DNA from 3 places in the Kitasatospora sp. NPDC051705 genome. Region 2 is predicted to be linked to each of the others. Evidence: predicted binding sites of a transcription regulator. Region 2 holds the regulator's gene; each other region holds the start of a gene.
The links. The regulator HrcA, encoded in region 2, represses chaperone genes, less so after heat shock. The targets are predictions, from matches to a motif close to TTNGCACTCNGNNNNNCNGAGTGCNAA.

Region 1 (5,751 bases), on a different contig from region 2:
GGCGAGACCCAGTTCGGCGACCTGGTCGAGGACACCGGGGCGACGTCCCCCGAGGACGCCGTGATGGTCATGCTGCGCCGCGAGGAGCTGGACGACCTGATCGGGCGGCTGGACGACCGCACGGCCTCGATCATCCGCTCCCGCTACGGGATGGAGGACGGCCGCGAGCGCACCCTCACCGAGGTGGGCAAGCAGCACGGCCTCACCCGCGAGCGGATCCGCCAGATCGAGAAGCACGCGCTGGCCGAGCTGAAGAAGATCGCGGACCACGCGGGCTTCGAAGCGGCCTGACCGAGCGGCCTGACCGAGCGGCTTGGCCGACCGACCCGGCCCACCGGTCCGAGCGAGCCGCCCGGCCGTGGCACGCGACCGGACCGGCCTCCCGGGCCCCGGTGCGGAGAACTCCGCACCGGGGCCCGCGGTTCGCGGAGCCTAGGCTTGAGGGCGGAACGATCCGGGCGAGCAGCGGAGTGAGCAGGGTGGAAGAGCAGGAGCAGGAGCAGGAGCAGGACCGGGGCCAGCGGAAGCGCGAGGAGCAGCCGGCCGCGGCCAAGGCCCGGCTGGTCTTCCGTGACCCGCTGGACCAGCAGTCGAGCGACGACACCGACGCCGGCTGGGGCGACCGCCCCGGGGCGGGGGAGAGCGGTGGGCGGGGGCTGGACTGGTACCTGAACCAGCGCCCGCCGCACCACGGGGACTGAACGGCGCCGAGCGGCGCCGAAGGGGACGGGAACGGACGGGACGGGAACGGACGTGGCGCGGACGGGGGCCGGGCGGGTGGTGCGGCCCGTCAGCTCCGGGCGGTGACCAGCGCGTCGCGGATCTCGGTGAGCAGCAGCACCTCCTTGGCCTCGGCCTCCGCGGTGGACTCGGCGAGGGTCTTGCGCCGCGCGGTGAACCGGTTCATGGGGACGATCAGGCAGAAGTAGACGACGGCCGCGGTGATCATGAACTGCAGGACGGCGCTGAGCACCGATCCCCACAGGATGAAGATCCCGGACACGACCTCGCCGGTGGGGCTCACCTCGCAGGGGCCCTTGAGGCAGGAGCTGTAGGACGCCAGGTCCTTGGCCCCGAACACGCCGACGATCGGGTTGATCACGCCCTTGACGAAGGCGTTGACGATGTTGGTGAAGGCCGCGCCGATGACGACGGCGACGGCGAGTTCGACGACGTTCCCGCGCAGCAGGAATTCCTTGAAGCCTTTCATGCCGCCGTGAACGACGAAGTCGTCGCCCGGTTACGGGTGATCTTCCAGTGCTCCGGATTGACAACCCGTCCGGCCCACCGCGCCGCCCGGAGGGGGCGGCAGCCCGGCCCGGGCGGGCCCGACCGCGAGTGCCGCGGCCACGGCGAGCAGCACCGCCGCGGGCACCCCGGCCCGCCGCCGTACGACGTGCCGCCAGCGGTGCCACCGGCCGGCGCCGCGCCGGATCGGCGGGAACCGGGGCACCTCCTGCCGGGGCGGGACGGTGGGCGCGGGCAGCGGGATCGAGAGGATCGGGGAGGACATCGGCACCACCGGGGTCGTAGGGCGCCGGCCCCTGCCGGGCCGGCCGCGTTCTGCTGACCCACACGATGGGCGCCCGGCGCCGCCGCGGGAAGCCGTTATCCGCAGCCTGTGGACAACCCGGCCCCTGTGGACGAATCCGTACACCCGCAGGAGTGAGTACGGCCGGCCGGATTGACGACCGGGCCGGTCCGGGGCCACCAGAAGGGCCTGGAACCACGAGAAGGGCCTGGGACCACCAGAAGGGCCCGGAACGACGAAGGAGGCCCGGAACGACGCCCGGGAACGACGAGAAGGCCCGCCGCCCCCGCGCGGAGCGGGGGTGACGGGCCTGTCCCGTGTCGTCGACGGTGCCGGCCGGGCCGGCGCCGTGATCAGCTCGCGGCCGGAGCCGGGCTCGAAGCGCTCGAGGAGCTCGAAGCGGAGGACGTCGAGGAGGACGTCGAGGTCGAGGACGAGCCGTTCGAGGACGTCGAGGACGAGCCGGTCGACGCCGAGCCGCCGGAGCCCACCGAGCTGCTGGAGGACGAGCGGCTGTCGGTGCGGTAGAAGCCCGAGCCCTTGAACACGACGCCCACGGCCGAGAAGACCTTGCGCAGTCGTCCCTGGCAGTCGGGGCACGTGGTCAGCGCCTCGTCGGTGAACTTCTGCACCGCCTCCAGGCCGTTGCCGCACTCGGTGCACTGGTACTGGTACGTGGGCACTTGTCTTCCTCCTGGCACTCTCGCCTGATGAGTGCTAACGATGGTCAATGATGCGGCATTCCGCGGGATCAGTCCAGCGACTCCGGTGTGAGATGAGCCGGGTTGAACGCCCGCGCCGTTCCGGGGTGGTGGTCCGGCGCGGACCGCGGGTACCGGCTCAGCCCTTGGCCGCACCCACCAGCTGCCGCGCCGCGGCGTGCTCCGACGGGGCCGCGTCCGCCGCGGTCGCCCCGTCCGCACCGCCGGCGCCGACCGCGCCGCCGGGCGCGACCAGCAGGTGTCGCAGCGCGACCAGCGCGACCAGGCCGAGGCCGGCGCCGATCACCGGCACCAGGAAGCCCGCGGACGGCCCGTTGGCGTCGATCAGCTGGCCGGCCACCATCGAGCCGACCGCCAGGCCGAGGCCGATGGCGCCGGTCAGCCAGGTGAAGGCCTCGGTCTTGGCGCCGTCCTCGACCAGCGTCTCGACCAGGGTGTAGCCGCTGATCAGGGTCGGTGCGATGGCCAGGCCGCAGACCAGCCCGGCGACGGAGAGCGCGACCAGGTTGGGCATGGCCCACAGCGTCGAGCAGCCCAGGACCAGCAGCGCGTAGCTGGCGATCATCCGCTGCTGCACCGCGTGCCGCCAGGCGATCACGCCGTAGAGCACGCCGGCCACCATCGAGCCGCCGGCGAAGATCCCGTACACGGTGCCGGAGGCGTCGTGCTGGCCGACCGAGTCGGCGAAGGCGTTCACCGAGACCTGCATGCCGCCGAAGACGGCGCCGACCCCGAGGGTGACGCCGGCCAGCAGCCGGACGCCGGGCGAGGAGAGGGCGGAGGCGCGCCGGGCGCCGGGGCGCGGCGTGATCCGGGCGGGCGCGGTGCGCCGCTGGGTGGCGAAGACCAGGCCGCCGACGAGGGTCAGCGCGGCCTCGGCGATCAGGCTGGCGGAGGGGTTGACCGAGGTGGCGATCTTGGCTGCCACGATCGGGCCGACCACGAAGGTGAACTCGTCCGTCACGGACTCGAAGGCGAACGCGGTGCTCACCTTGGCGGCGGAGGTGGCGGACGCGCCCTCGGCGCCGAAGGTGGCGACCCAGCGGGCGCGGACCATGGCGCCGATCTGCGGCACGCTCGCACCGGCCGGGACGGCGGCCAGGAACAGGGTCCAGGCCGGGGCGTGCCCGAGCGCGAGGGCGATCAGCACGCCGACCGACAGGGCGTGCACCAGGACGGTGGGGACGAGCACGGTGGCCTGTCCGTACCGGTCCGCGAGGCGGCCGGTCTGCGGGCCGATCAGGGCCTGCGAGACGGCGGCGACGGCGGTCACGGTGCCGGCGGTGCCGTAGGAGCCGTGGGTGTCCTTGACGAGCAGCAGGATGCCCATGCTGAGCATCGCGTAGGGCAGCCGCGCGACGAACGCGGGCACCAGGAACGTCCAGGCGCCGGGCGTGCGGAGCAGCGCCCCGTAGCCGACGCGGGCGGGCGCGCTGGTGGCGCCGGCGTCCTCGGCGTTGTCGACCGTTCGGCGGGCCGTCACGGTCGGTCCTTCCTGCTGCCTGGTAGCGCGGCAGGGCATGGTGTGGCCCCGACGGCGCCGAGAGTCGTCCTCTCGCGCGTCGACCGGGGTAGATACCGGGCCGGTCCGGCGTGTGGGCCGGGGCCGGACCGCGGCCGCCGAGCGGTCGCGCCAACTCTGCGTCAGGCAGATGCTGGGTGTGGTGTACCCATCATACATATACGCGCGTAGATGTCGCGCTGGCCACCACACTACAGGGCAAATCCAAAACTGTCCTGCCTATTGAAGGTGAACGGCGCGTTAAGCCTTGAAAGCCACCCTCAACCCGCCGCCGCCCGCCGCCGCCACCCGGCCCGGCCCCGCCGCGAGACCTCCGCCGCGAGACCCCGCCGCCGCACCCCGCCCGGGCTCACCGCCCGTTCAGCCACCCCGCGAGCTTGCCACCCCGGTCCACGGCCCGCAGGCGCCGCTCGGCCGCCTCGCCGACCGCGTCCGTGGTGACCACCAGCAGCTCGTCCCCGCCGCGCAGCACCGTCGCCTTGTCCGGCACGAAGGAGTTGCCCTCCCGCACCACCAGGGTGACCGCCGCCCCCTTGGGCAGCCGCAGCTCGCTGATCTCCACGCCGGACATCCGCGAGGTCGGCGAGAGCGCGACCGACAGCAGGTGGCCGTGCAGCTTCTCCAGCGGGGCGGACTCGATGCCGAGGTCCTGGCCCATGGCGCCCTCGCCGACCCGCAGCCGCTTGGCCACCCAGGGCAGGGTCGGGCCCTGCAGCAGGGTGAAGACGACGACCAGGATGAAGACGATGTTGAAGACGTCCTCGGCCCGGTGCGCGCCCGACACCACCGGGATGGTGGCCAGCACGATGGGCACCGCCCCGCGCAGTCCGGCCCAGCTCAGCAGCGCCTGCTCCCGCCCCGGGACCTTGAACGGGGTCATGGTGAGCACCACCGAGAGCGGCCGGGCGAGGAACACCAGCACGCCGCCGATGACCAGCGCGGGGGCGACCGAGGAGCCCATGGTCTCGGGCGTGCAGAGCAGGCCGAGCAGCACGAACATGCCGATCTGCCCGATCCAGGCCAGTCCGTCGGCGAAGCCCCGGACGGCCGGGCCGTGCGGCAGCTTGGCGTTGCCGAGGATCACCGCGCAGATGTAGACGGCGAGGAAGCCGGAGCCATGCAGCAGCGCGCCGCCGGCGTAGGCGAGCACGGTGAGCGCCATCACGGCGATCGGGTACAGGCCGGAGGACGGCAGTGCGACGTGCTTGATCCCGTACGCGCCGATCTTGCCGACCGCGAACCCGACGGCGGTGCCGATCGCCAGCTCGGCGACGATCGTGCCGACCAGGACGTACCAGGAGTCCAGCTCGCCGACGGTGGCGAAGGCGACGACCAGGATGACGACGGGGGCGTCGTTGAACCCGGACTCGGCCTCCAGCAGGCCGGTGAGCCGGTGCGGCAGCGGGACCATCCGCAGGACGGAGAAGACGGCGGCGGCGTCGGTGGAGGAGACGATCGCGCCGAGCAGCATCGAGGTGCGCCAGTCCAGGCCGACCAGCCAGTGCGCGCCGGCCGCGGTGACGAACACGCTGATCCCGACGCCGACGGTGGCGAGCGCGGTGGCGGCCGGCATGACCGGTCTGACCTCGCGCCAGCTCGTCTTGAGGCCGCCCTCGGCCAGGATGACCACGAGCGCCGCGTAGCCGAGCACCTGGGTGAGCTCGGCGTTGTTGAAGGTGACGCCGATGCCGTTCTGGCCCAGCGCGACGCCGATCCCGAGGTAGATCAGCAGGCTGGGCAGGCCTGATCGGGTGGAGATGCGCACGGCGACCACTGCGACCAGCAGGATCACGGAGAACTCAAGGAGCAGCTGGTTCAGGTGGTCGATGTTCACGCAGTGGCACCTCGGGCAGGCAGGGGCGGGCGGGGTGTCGGTCGTGCTGGCGAAGGGGGGCCCGTTAAGAAGTCGTCAATGCTCCCCTTGCGGATCGTTACGCAGTCTAACATTTTGCCATATCTTTAGTTTCCTGTCCTCC
Region 2 (5,751 bases):
CCGACGCGGTCGTGCGTGACCTGGTGGACTGACGGCCGTTAACGTGGTGTCAGCCGTCGGAGGGAGCGCGCAGTGACCGCCATCGATGACCGGATGACGGGGATCTTCGAGAACCTGGAGGTCCCGGAAGGCGTCAAGGCCGAGCTCATCAGGGGGGAAATCGTGATGACGGCCGGGCCGGACATGGTCCACAACCTCATCATCGAGTCCATCGTCGACCAGATTCCCCGTGGCCGCTGGCACCGGCTCCAGACCCAGGACGTGGCGTTCCCCGCGGACGGCAGCGAGCCGCAGCCCGACCTGGTGGTGATCGAGCGGGGCGCCGTCGAGGGCCCCGGGCGTCTGGTCCCCGCACCGGCGGTGACGCTCGTCGTCGAGGTCGTCTCGAGGACGAGCGTCCACCGCGACTACCACGTCAAGCGGGAGATCTATGCCGGGGGGATGATCCCGGTCTACCTGATCGTCGATCCGACGAAGGGCGAGTGCCTGATGCTCACCGAGCCGCGCACGGCGACCGCCTCGGGCGTTCCGGACTACTGGTCCGGGCGCACCACCAAGTTCGGGGACCCGATCCCCGTGGACGTCCTGGGGATGACCCTGGAGACCGGTGAGTTCGGAACGCTCTGATCCGGACGTCAGTCCGGGAGGGTCACGAAGTCGATGAGCTCCTCGACGCGGCCGAGGAGCTCGGGCTCCAGGTCCTTGTAGCTGTTCACCCGGGACAGGATGTGCTTCCAGGCGGCGGGGGTGTCCGCCGGCCAGCCGAGGCGGCGGCAGGTGCCCTGCTTCCAGTCCTCGCCGCGGGGGACGTCGGGCCAGGCGGGGATGCCGACCGAGGAGGGCTTCACGGCCTGCCAGACGTCGACGTACGGGTGGCCGACGACCAGGACGGCGTCGCCGGTGACCCGGGCGGCGATCCGGTGCTCCTTGGTGCCGGGGAGCAGGTGGTCGACCAGGACGCCGAGCCGCCGGCCGGGGCCGGGGGCGAACTCGGCGACGATCGCGGGCAGGTCGTCCACGCCCTGCAGGTACTCGACGACCACGCCCTCGATGCGCAGGTCGTCGCCCCACACGCGTTCGACCAGTTCGGCGTCGTGCCGGCCCTCGACGTAGATCCGCGACTCGCGCGCCACCCGGGCCCGGGCGCCGGGGACGGCGACCGAGCCGGAGGCGGTGCGGCCGGGCGTGCGGGCGGGGGCGGGGCCGGCCGGGCGGACCAGGGTGACCACCCGGCCGTCCAGCAGGAAGCCGCGCGGCACCAGGGGGAACACCCGGTGCTTGCCGAAGCGGTCCTCCAGGGTGACGGTGAAGCCCTCGGCGGTCTTCTCGCAGCGCACCACCGCGCCGCAGAAGCCGGTGGCCGCCTCCTCGACGACCAGGTCCCGGTCGGCCGGCACCTCCGGGGCGGGGGTCTGCTTCTTCCACGGCGGGGTCAGGTCGGGTCCGTACTGGCGGCTGCGCATGCAGGCGACTATAGGGAGTGCGGACGGACCGTCAGAGTCCGGGCGCGCCCCAGACCGGGAACCAGCGGCTGAGGTCCTTCTCCAGCCGCAGGTCGTTCCCGAGCAGGGCGTTGACCTGCAGTTCGAGCGGGCTGTTGCGCCGCTCGCCGCCGCCGGGCATCGGCGCGAAGGGGTAGAAGGTGCCGCGCTTGTACAGGTAGACGAGGGCGAGCGACCGGCCCTGCGGGTCGCGGAAGCCCACCAGCGAGCAGAGCAGCTGCGGCCCGAAGCCGTTCCCCTCCAGCTCGCTGTTGACCGCGTGCAGGTCGTTCACCAGCTCGGGCAGCTCCTCGGGGGTGTGCCGGGCGAGCAGCCAGGAGTAGCCGTAGCCGTCCTTGGAGGCCTCCACCGGGACGCCGCCGCGCTCGGTGTCGGCGTCCAGCAGCTCCCGCACCTGCTGCTCGACCTGGCCGAAGGCCGCGCCCTCGACGGCGGCGAAGCACACCGAGCCGAGCCCGGTGGGGGTGAACCCGGCCCCGGCCTCCAGGGTGAGGGCGGCGGACGGCACGCCGAACAGCTGGTCGAGGTCGGGCTTGACGGGCTTGGTGCGGCCGAACAGGGCGTCCAGGATTCCCACGGTGGTCCTTTCGCGTCGAGGCGGAGGGGTGGCGGGGCGGAGGGGTGACGAGGCGGCGGGCCGGTGAGGCGGCGCGGCGGCGGTGGGCGGGGGAGCCCCGCGGTCAGCGGCCGAGCTGCTCGGAGATCTTCGCCAGCTGGTCCAGCCGCTTCTCCAGCGTCGGGTGGGTGGAGAACAGCTGGGCGGCGGTCTCCCGGGCGCCGAGCGCGGGGGCGAAGTAGAAGGCGTTGTAGGGCTGGGCCTGGCGCAGGTCCTTGCTGGGGATGGCGGCGATCTGCCCGGTGACCTTGGTCAGGGCGGAGGCCAGGGCGCTGGGCCGGCCGGTGAGCTGGGCGGCGGCGCGGTCGGCGGCGAGCTCCCGGTAGCGGGAGAGCAGCCGGGTGAGCAGGAAGCTGATGGCGTAGACGACCATCGACACCAGCGGGATGATCAGGGCGACGATGGCCGCGTTCTGGTCGTTGTTGTTGCGGCCGCCGCCCATGAAGCCGCCGTACACCGCGATCCGGGTCATCGCGCCGGCGAGGACGCCGAGGAACCCGGCGACGGTCATCACCGCGACGTCCCGGTGGGCGACGTGCGACAGCTCGTGGGCGAGGACCCCTTCGAGCTCCTCGGGCTCCAGCCGGCGCAGCAGCCCCGTGGTGACGCAGACCACGGCGTTCTGCGGGTTGCGGCCGGTGGCGAAGGCGTTCGGCATGTCGTTGTCGGCGACCGCCACCCGGGGCTTGGGCATGTCCGCGAGGGCGCAGAGCCGGTCGATGGTGCCGTGCAGCTGCGGGTACTGCTCCGGGCTCACCTGGTGGGCGCCCATCGCCCGCTCGGTGATCTTGTCGCTGAACCAGAACTGGGCCACGAACAGCCCGCCGGAGATGAGGACGATCAGTGGCCAGGCGCCGCGCAGGAGCGCGATCAGCAGGCCGGTGAAACCGACGTACAGCAACCCGATCACGAACATCGTCACGACCATGCGGCCGGTCAGACCGCGGTCGGGCGCGAAACGGGTGTGCTGGCCCGAGCTCGACATCGCTTGCTCCTCCATTCGCCGTCGCTTCCGATGCTGCCACCCGGACGGCCCCACGGCACCACCCCCGCGCCGGGAACTGCGGGCAGGATCACTCCGGCCGGGCCGTTCCTGCCTCAAGGCCCGGGCCTTACACTGGCAGGTACGGTTCTGGCACTCGTAGGTTCAGAGTGCCAGGGCGGTCACCGGATCCGGGGCCTTCCCGGAGCGGTCGGCAGCATCTGTGACACAGACGGACAACGTGCGAAGACGGAGGTGTGTGCCCCATGGCCGGTGAGATCCGCCAGCTGGACGACCGCAAGCTCGCCGTGCTCCGCGCGATCGTCCAGGACTACGTGGGGACCGAGGAGCCGGTCGGCTCCAAGGCCCTGGTGGAGCGGCACAACCTCGGGGTCTCCCCGGCGACCGTGCGCAACGACATGGCGGCGCTGGAGGAGGAGGGCTACATCCACCAGCCGCACACCAGTGCCGGGCGCATCCCCACCGACAAGGGCTACCGCCTGTTCGTCGACAAGCTCGCCGAGATCAAGCCGATGAGCGCCCCCGAGCGCCGGGCGATCCGGCACTTCCTGGACGGCGCCGTCGACCTGGACGACACCGTGGCCCGCACGGTGCGGCTGCTCGCGCAGCTGACCCGGCAGGTCGCGGTGGTGCAGTACCCGTCGCTGTCGCGCTCCACCGTCCGGCACATCGAGCTGGTCGCCCTCGCCCCGACCAAGGTGATGCTGGTGCTGATCACCAACACCGGCCGGGTCGAGCAGCGGATGGTGGACTGCCCGGGCACCGTCGGCGAGACGGTCCTGGCGGACCTGCGGGCCCGGATCAACGCGCGGGCCGCCGGCCAGCGGCTGCCGGACGTGCCGGGGTTCCTGGAGGAGCTCCCGGCGATGTTCGAGCAGGCGGACCGGCCGACCGTCACCACCGTCCTGGCGACGCTGTTCGAGGCGCTCGCCGAGCAGAACGAGGAGCGGATCATGCTGGCCGGCACGGCCAACCTGACCCGCTTCGGCCACGACTTCCCGCTCACCATCCAGCCGGTGCTGGAGGCCCTGGAGGAGCAGGTCGTCCTGCTCCGCCTCCTGGGTGAGACCGCGGACGCCGGGATGACGGTCCGGATCGGGCGCGAGATCGCCTACGAGGGGCTGAATTCCACCTCGGTGGTGTCGGTCGGTTACGGTTCGGGCGACGAGAGCGTGGCCAAACTGGGTGTGATCGGTCCGACCCGGATGGACTATCCGGGCACAATGGGGGCGGTGCGTGCGGTGGCGCGGTACGTGGGTCAGATCCTGGCCGAGTCGTAGCAATCGACCGCCGTTGCACGGGTAACGGCGGTGTCCAGTCGCAGCACTTCTACAGGCGGAACAAGCGGAGCATTTGGTGGCCACGGACTACTACGCGGTACTCGGCGTCCGACGGGATGCGGGGCAGGACGAGATCAAGAAGGCGTTCCGGCGCCTGGCACGCGAACTGCACCCGGACGTCAACCCGGACCCGAAGACGCAGGAGCGGTTCAAGGAGATCAACGCCGCCTACGAGGTGCTCTCCGACCCGCAGAAGCGCCAGGTCTACGACCTCGGCGGCGACCCGCTGTCCCCGGGCGGCGGCGCGGGCGCGGGCGGCTTCGGCGCCGGCGCGGCCGGATTCGGCTTCTCGGACATCATGGACGCCTTCTTCGGCGCCGCGGCCGGCCAGCGCGGACCGCGCTCGCGGACCCGGCGCGGGCAGGACGCCATGATCCGGCTGGAGATCACCCTGGAGGAGGCCGCGTTCGGCACCACCAAGGAGCTCCAGGTCGACACGGCGGTCACCTGCACCACCTGCAGCGGCGAGGGCGCGGCCCCCGGCACCTCCGCGCAGACCTGTGACATGTGCCGCGGCAAGGGCGAGGTCTCCCAGGTCACCCGGTCCTTCCTGGGCCAGGTCATGACCTCCCGCCCCTGCCCGCAGTGCCAGGGCTTCGGCACCGTCGTGCCGACCCCGTGCCCGGAGTGCGCCGGCGACGGCCGCGTGCGCGCCCGCCGCACCCTGACCGTCAAGATCCCGGCGGGCGTCGACAACGGCACCCGGATCCAGCTGGCCGGCGAGGGCGAGGTCGGCCCCGGCGGCGGCCCGGCCGGCGACCTGTACGTCGAGATCGCCGAGACCACCCACACCGTCTTCCAGCGGCGCGGGGACGACCTGCACTGCACCGTCACCATCCCGATGACGGCGGCCGCGCTCGGCACCCAGGTGCCGCTGCAGACCCTCGACGGGCTGGAGGAGGTCGACATCCGGCCGGGCACCCAGTCCGGGCAGTCGATCCCGTTGCACGGGCGGGGCATCACCCACCTGCGCGGCGGCGGCCGCGGCGACCTGATAGTGCACGTCGAGGTGCAGACGCCGACCAAGCTCGACGCCGAGCAGGAGGAGCTGCTGCGCCGGCTCGCGGTGCTGCGCGGCGAGGAGCGGCCGGCCGGCCAGTTCGCGCCGGGCCAGCAGGGCCTGTTCTCGCGCCTGAAGGACGCGTTCAACGGCCGGTAGCCGTCCGCGCGGGGGTGCCGGGGATCCGCCCGGCACCCCTTTCGCGTGCCCGCCCGGTTTCGCGTGCCCGCCCAGCCGGAGCGCCCCCGCTCCGCCCCACCACCGGAGGTTCCCCGCATGACCGCCCCCGT
Region 3 (5,751 bases), on a different contig from region 2:
CGGCCGCGCTCCACGAGCGGCGGCGCAGCCAGGACGCCGCCTGCGGGAGGAGCGCGGGGATCGGTTCGGCGGGCACGTGACTCTCCTCGGCGGGATCGGGTGGGACGCGTCATCTCGCGTGGCGGACGGTCCCGTTCGGCGTTGACGCCTTCGGATACAGTCTTCGTACAGCGGTCGGACCTTTGCACGCCGGGGTCACCGTTGAGCGCCACCACAATTTCACAAGCTCATCCAGAGGGACTGAGGGAACGGCCCGTTGACGTCCCGGCAACCTTCTCGCTCGGCTGTCGTCGTACAGGCCCCGGCGGGACAGGTGCCAATTCCGGCCTGTGGCGCGACCGCGCCACGGGGAAGATGAGGAGAGAGGCCTCGCCATCATGGCTATCGACACCGTCGCACCCGCATCCGTGGACCTCGGCCCCGCCGCCGCCCTGTCCTGTCGGGAGTGCGGCACCCGCTTCCCGCTCGGTCCGAGCTTCGCCTGCCTGGAGTGCTTCGGCCCGCTGGAGATCGCCTACGAGTTCGGCGGCGAGCGGGCCGAGGAGCTGCGCAAGCGGATCGAGGCCGGCCCCACCTCGATCTGGCGCTACGCCCCGCTGCTGCCGGTGCCGGCCGACGTCGCCTCGAAGCCCAACCTGAACCCCGGCTGGACCCCGCTGGTGAAGGCGGACAACCTGGGCCGCGAGCTCGGCTTCACCGCCCCGCTGCACGTCAAGGACGACTCGGGCAACCCCACCCACTCCTTCAAGGACCGGGTGGTGGCCTGCGCCATCGAGGCCGCCCGGGCCTTCGGCTACACCACGCTGTCCTGCTCGTCGACCGGCAACCTGGCCGGTGCGGTGGGTGCGGCGGCGGCCCGGGCCGGGTTCCGGTCCTGCGTGTTCATCCCGCACGACCTGGAGCAGGGCAAGGTCGTCATGGCCGGGGTGTACGGCGGCGAGCTGGTCGGCATCGAGGGCAACTACGACGACGTGAACCGCTTCTGCTCGGAGCTGATCGGCGACCCGGCCGGTGAGGGCTGGGGCTTCGTCAACGTCAACCTGCGCCCCTACTACGGGGAGGGTTCCAAGACGCTGGCGTACGAGATCTGCGAGCAGCTCGGCTGGCGGCTGCCGGAGCAGATCGTCATCCCGATCGCCTCGGGCTCCCAGCTGACCAAGATCGACAAGGGTCTGCAGGAGCTGATCAGGCTCGGCCTGGTCGAGGACCGGCCGTACAAGGTCTTCGGTGCCCAGGCGGCGGGCTGCTCGCCGGTGTCGGCCGCGTTCAAGGCCGGCCAGGACGTGATCCGGCCGGTCAAGCCGGACACCATCGCCAAGTCGCTGGCGATCGGCAACCCGGCGGACGGCCCGTACGTGCTGGACATCGCCCGGCGCACCGGCGGCGCCGTCGAGGACGTCACCGACGCCGAGGTGGTGGACGCCATCCGGCTGCTGGCCCGGACCGAGGGCATCTTCGCCGAGACCGCGGGCGGGGTCACCGTCGGCGTGCTGAAGAAGCTGGTGGAGACCGGCCAGCTCGACCCGGCCAAGGAGACCGTCGCGATCAACACCGGCGACGGCCTGAAGACCCTGGACGCCGTCGCCGGGGCCGGCATGACCGCCGTCATCCGCCCGACCCTGGCGTCCTTCCGCGACGCCGGCCTCGCGTCCGCCTGAACCACCCCCACCCGCTGGGCCGCACCCCCGCTAGGAGAGCCATGAGCGTCAACGTCCGCATCCCCACCATCCTGCGCACCTACACCGGCGGCGCCGCCGAGGTGAGCGCCGAGGGCGCCACCCTCGGCGAGGTCATCGCCGACCTGGAGAAGAACCACGCGGGCATCTCCGCCCGCATCCTGGACGACACCGGCAAGCTGCGCCGCTTCGTCAACGTCTACGTGAACGACGACGACGTGCGCTTCGCCGACGGCCTGGCGACGGAGGTCGCGGACGGGGCCGGCGTCTCGATCATCCCGGCGGTGGCCGGCGGCTGCTGAGCCGCACCCGCCCGGGCCGGCCGCCCGCGCGCACGGAATTCCGCTCTCCGTGCGCGTGGGCGGCCGTGCGCATTTCGGCGGGAATATATCCCGGTGGAGTCGGAGTAGAGTGTGGCTCGGCTGGGAAAAGGGATTCTCTTCATCCTCCCCCGCGATTCGCCGGACCGCCGTCCGGCCGTTGAGACCCGCTGGGCCCCGGCGCTGCGAAACATGTCAGGCCGATGTCAGAATTCGCGCGGTGATCTGTAGTAATTCGTCCGCTATGTCCGGCGTCAAATGCCGAGTTCATTCCGATTCCGCCCGCAGTGTCCCCTGGTGCGCACCCGGAATTCCCCGCAGTTGACCCTGTTGCAGAGGGCGTCGATCCGGATACATTCAGCGGCGGTCGACGTAGTCAGCCGCTCACAGGATGCCGTCAGGCGCCCCGGCGGAGGATTGCGGCGTGCACGGCTGCGCCCAGGGGGGGTTCCCCGGGCCGGCCTCCAAACCAGACCCGGGCCCGCGACCTGCGGGCGCGTGAAGGGCCAGCACAGCACTAGGGGAGTTCGGAATGGCTCAGGGCACCGTCAAGTGGTTCAACGCGGAGAAGGGCTACGGCTTCATCGCGGTCGACGGTGGTGCGGACGTCTTCGTCCACTACAGCGCGATCCAGATGGACGGCTACCGCACCCTCGAGGAGGGCCAGCGGGTCGAGTTCGAGATCTCCCAGGGACAGAAGGGCCCGCAGGCGGACATGGTCCGCTCGGTCTGACCTCTTCGGCTCCAGGAGCTCGGCGCGGCCCACGGCTGGTGACCACTCGCTTCTCGGCGGGCCCGTACGACACGCGTCGTGCGGGCCCGTCGGCGTTCCCGGGCGGGGAGTTGCGGGGGCCCCCGGGATCGCGCCGGACGGCTCGCGGGATCGCGATTGGGCTTGCACTCGACCACCCGGAGTGCTAATCATTGGCGTTAGCACTCACAGCGTGAGAGTGACAGCGGACCGGGTCGGTGAGGCCCCCGGGAGCGGTAGGGGAAAAGACCCCCGCACACCAGGGCCGTCCGTCGCGGGCACCCCTTGGTCCGAGCAGTCGACCGTGTCCCGGAGGACCACTTCTGATGGCCAAGATCATCGCCTTTGATGAGGAAGCTCGCCGCGGCCTTGAGCGTGGCATGAACCAGCTCGCCGACGCAGTGAAGGTCACGCTCGGCCCCAAGGGCCGCAACGTCGTGCTGGAGAAGAAGTGGGGCGCCCCCACGATCACCAACGACGGTGTCTCCATCGCCAAGGAGATCGAGCTCGAGGACCCGTACGAGAAGATCGGCGCGGAGCTCGTCAAGGAGGTCGCCAAGAAGACCGACGACGTCGCGGGTGACGGCACCACCACCGCCACCGTGCTCGCCCAGGCCCTGGTTCGCGAGGGTCTGCGCAACGTCGCCGCCGGCGCCAACCCGATGGCCCTGAAGCGCGGCATCGAGAAGGCCGTCGCCGCCGTCTCCGACCAGCTGCTGGCCCAGGCCAAGGACGTGGAGACCAAGGAGCAGATCGCCTCCACCGCCTCCATCTCGGCCGCCGACACCCAGATCGGCGAGCTGATCGCCGAGGCCATGGACAAGGTCGGCAAGGAAGGCGTCATCACCGTCGAGGAGAGCAACACCTTCGGTCTGGAGCTCGAGCTCACCGAGGGCATGCGCTTCGACAAGGGCTACATCTCCGCCTACTTCGCGACCGACCTGGAGCGCATGGAGGCGACCTTCGAGGACCCGTACATCCTCATCGCCAACTCCAAGATCGGCTCGGTCAAGGACCTGCTGCCGCTGCTGGAGAAGGTCATGCAGAGCGGCAAGCCGCTCGTCATCATCGCCGAGGACGTCGAGGGCGAGGCCCTGTCGACCCTGGTCGTGAACAAGATCCGCGGCACCTTCAAGTCCGTCGCCGTCAAGGCCCCGGGCTTCGGCGACCGCCGCAAGGCCATGCTCGGCGACATCGCCATCCTCACCGGTGGCACCGTGATCTCCGAGGAGGTCGGCCTCAAGCTGGAGAACGCCGGCATCGACCTGCTGGGCACCGCCCGCAAGGTGGTCATCACCAAGGACGAGACCACCATCGTCGACGGTGGCGGCGACAGCGAGCAGGTCGCGGGCCGCGTGAACCAGATCCGCGCCGAGATCGAGAACAGCGACTCGGACTACGACCGCGAGAAGCTCCAGGAGCGCCTCGCCAAGCTGGCCGGCGGCGTGGCCGTCATCAAGGCCGGCGCGGCCACCGAGGTGGAGCTCAAGGAGCGCAAGCACCGCATCGAGGACGCCGTCCGCAACGCCAAGGCCGCCGTCGAGGAGGGCATCGTCGCCGGTGGTGGCGTCGCGCTGCTGCAGGCCGGTGTCGCCTTCGACAAGCTGGAGCTGGACGGCGACGAGGCCACCGGTGCCAACATCGTCAAGGTCGCGCTCGAGGCCCCGATCAAGCAGATCGCGACCAACGCCGGCCTCGAGGGCGGCGTCGTGGTGGAGAAGGTGCGCAACCTCCCCGCCGGTCACGGCCTGAACGCCGCCACCAACGAGTACGTCGACCTGGTCGCCGCGGGCATCATCGACCCGGCCAAGGTCACCCGCTCCGCGCTGCAGAACGCCGCCTCCATCGCGGCGCTGTTCCTCACCACCGAGGCCGTCATCGCCGACAAGCCGGAGAAGGCCGCCGCGGCCGCCGGCGGCGGCATGCCGGGCGGTGACATGGACTTCTGATCCTGATCTCCTGAGATCGGATCGGTCGAATCCCGATCGTGTGGGCGGTCCCCTTCGGGGGGCCGCCCACACGGCGTTCCAGCGGCGCACTACCGGAGAATGGACAGATGGCTTCCGACGACATCGAGACCGCCCTGCACAACGCGCGGGCCCTGATCCTGGCCGACCTCACCGCGCGGGACGTGGCGGACGCCGCCGTCGTCTCCCTGGTGGAACAGGCCGTGACCCACCGCCGCTGGTGGCTCGAGCAGTGGCCGGACGGCACCGAGTACGTGCTCGGGCTGGTCGCCCAGGACGTCCAGGACGCGCTGCTGGAGGCCTACGGCCGCTGGCCGCTGTGCGCCGACTGCGCCGCCGACGGCGACCCGCACGCGCTCAGCGTGGAGCCCGAGCTGGGGCCGGAGCCGCACTGGGTGTGCGGCAAGCACGGTGCGGTGGTCGCGCCGGTCGGGGGACTCGCCTAGGGCGTGTCTTTCGGATCACGCCAGGCGGTCGCCGCCGGGGCACGCACTCCCCCAGCCTTCGGCCGGGGGTACCCCCACGCCGGCTTCTCGTCAGTCGCCGATGCTCCGCATGGACTCCCTCCTCGGCGCCGCCGATGCACGCACCCCAACGACGCCCGCTGATCCGACGTGATCCGAAAGACACGCCCTGGGGCGTGTCTTGTCGGACACGCCGTGGCCGGGTGCCGTTCTCAGGCCCCGCCGGACGCCAGCCGGTCCAGTTCGGCCGCCAGGTTGGCGCGGGCCGGGGCGTCGAAGCGGGCCAGGGCTGCCGGGGTGCGGTAGAGCGCGGGCAGCGCGAGGAGCCGGCGCAGGACGTCCGCCCGGCCGGCGCGGAAGTCGGGCTCCGGGACGAAGGCGTACTCCTCCCGGACGGCGGCCGCGTACGCGGCGTACGCCCCGGGGCTGCCGCCGAGCACGGCGAGGTCCGCGTCGCAGAGCACCTCGCCGTCGCGGTCGCCCGGCTCGGGGCGGTGCGTGACGGTGAGCAGGACCAGCCGTTCGACCTCGGCCACCCGCGCGGCGGGCAGGCCGGCGGCGGTGAGCGCGCGG

Region 1: the regulator HrcA is predicted to act here: its motif matches at 2,226-2,252, upstream of ACIA8Q_RS06975 (FmdB family zinc ribbon protein).
Region 3: the regulator HrcA is predicted to act here: its motif matches at 2,891-2,917, upstream of groL (chaperonin GroEL).

What each region holds. Positions count from the first base shown of each region.
Region 1 covers NZ_JBITCO010000004.1:85,261-91,011, reverse strand. Annotated here, with positions in the region: gene ACIA8Q_RS06995 (sigma-70 family RNA polymerase sigma factor) at 1-291, shown strand, start outside; gene ACIA8Q_RS06990 (hypothetical protein) at 480-701, shown strand; gene mscL (large conductance mechanosensitive channel protein MscL) at 791-1,210, opposite strand; gene ACIA8Q_RS06980 (hypothetical protein) at 1,241-1,513, opposite strand; gene ACIA8Q_RS06975 (FmdB family zinc ribbon protein) at 1,885-2,214, opposite strand; gene ACIA8Q_RS06970 (MFS transporter) at 2,372-3,736, opposite strand; gene ACIA8Q_RS06965 (potassium/proton antiporter) at 4,125-5,609, opposite strand.
Region 2 covers NZ_JBITCO010000003.1:144,071-149,821, forward strand. Annotated here, with positions in the region: gene hemW (radical SAM family heme chaperone HemW) at 1-32, shown strand, start outside; gene ACIA8Q_RS05520 (Uma2 family endonuclease) at 73-627, shown strand; gene ACIA8Q_RS05525 (DUF3097 domain-containing protein) at 636-1,463, opposite strand; gene ACIA8Q_RS05530 (hypothetical protein) at 1,495-2,079, opposite strand; gene htpX (zinc metalloprotease HtpX) at 2,183-3,103, opposite strand; gene hrcA (heat-inducible transcriptional repressor HrcA) at 3,367-4,401, shown strand; gene dnaJ (molecular chaperone DnaJ) at 4,478-5,620, shown strand; gene ACIA8Q_RS05550 (16S rRNA (uracil(1498)-N(3))-methyltransferase) at 5,738-5,751, shown strand, end outside.
Region 3 covers NZ_JBITCO010000004.1:262,659-268,409, reverse strand. Annotated here, with positions in the region: gene ACIA8Q_RS07780 (glucosyl-3-phosphoglycerate synthase) at 1-76, opposite strand, end outside; SAM riboswitch class I at 225-361, shown strand; gene thrC (threonine synthase) at 378-1,658, shown strand; gene ACIA8Q_RS07770 (MoaD/ThiS family protein) at 1,700-1,978, shown strand; gene ACIA8Q_RS07765 (cold-shock protein) at 2,529-2,729, shown strand; gene groL (chaperonin GroEL) at 3,074-4,696, shown strand; gene ACIA8Q_RS07755 (hypothetical protein) at 4,804-5,160, shown strand; gene ACIA8Q_RS07750 (hypothetical protein) at 5,391-5,751, opposite strand, start outside.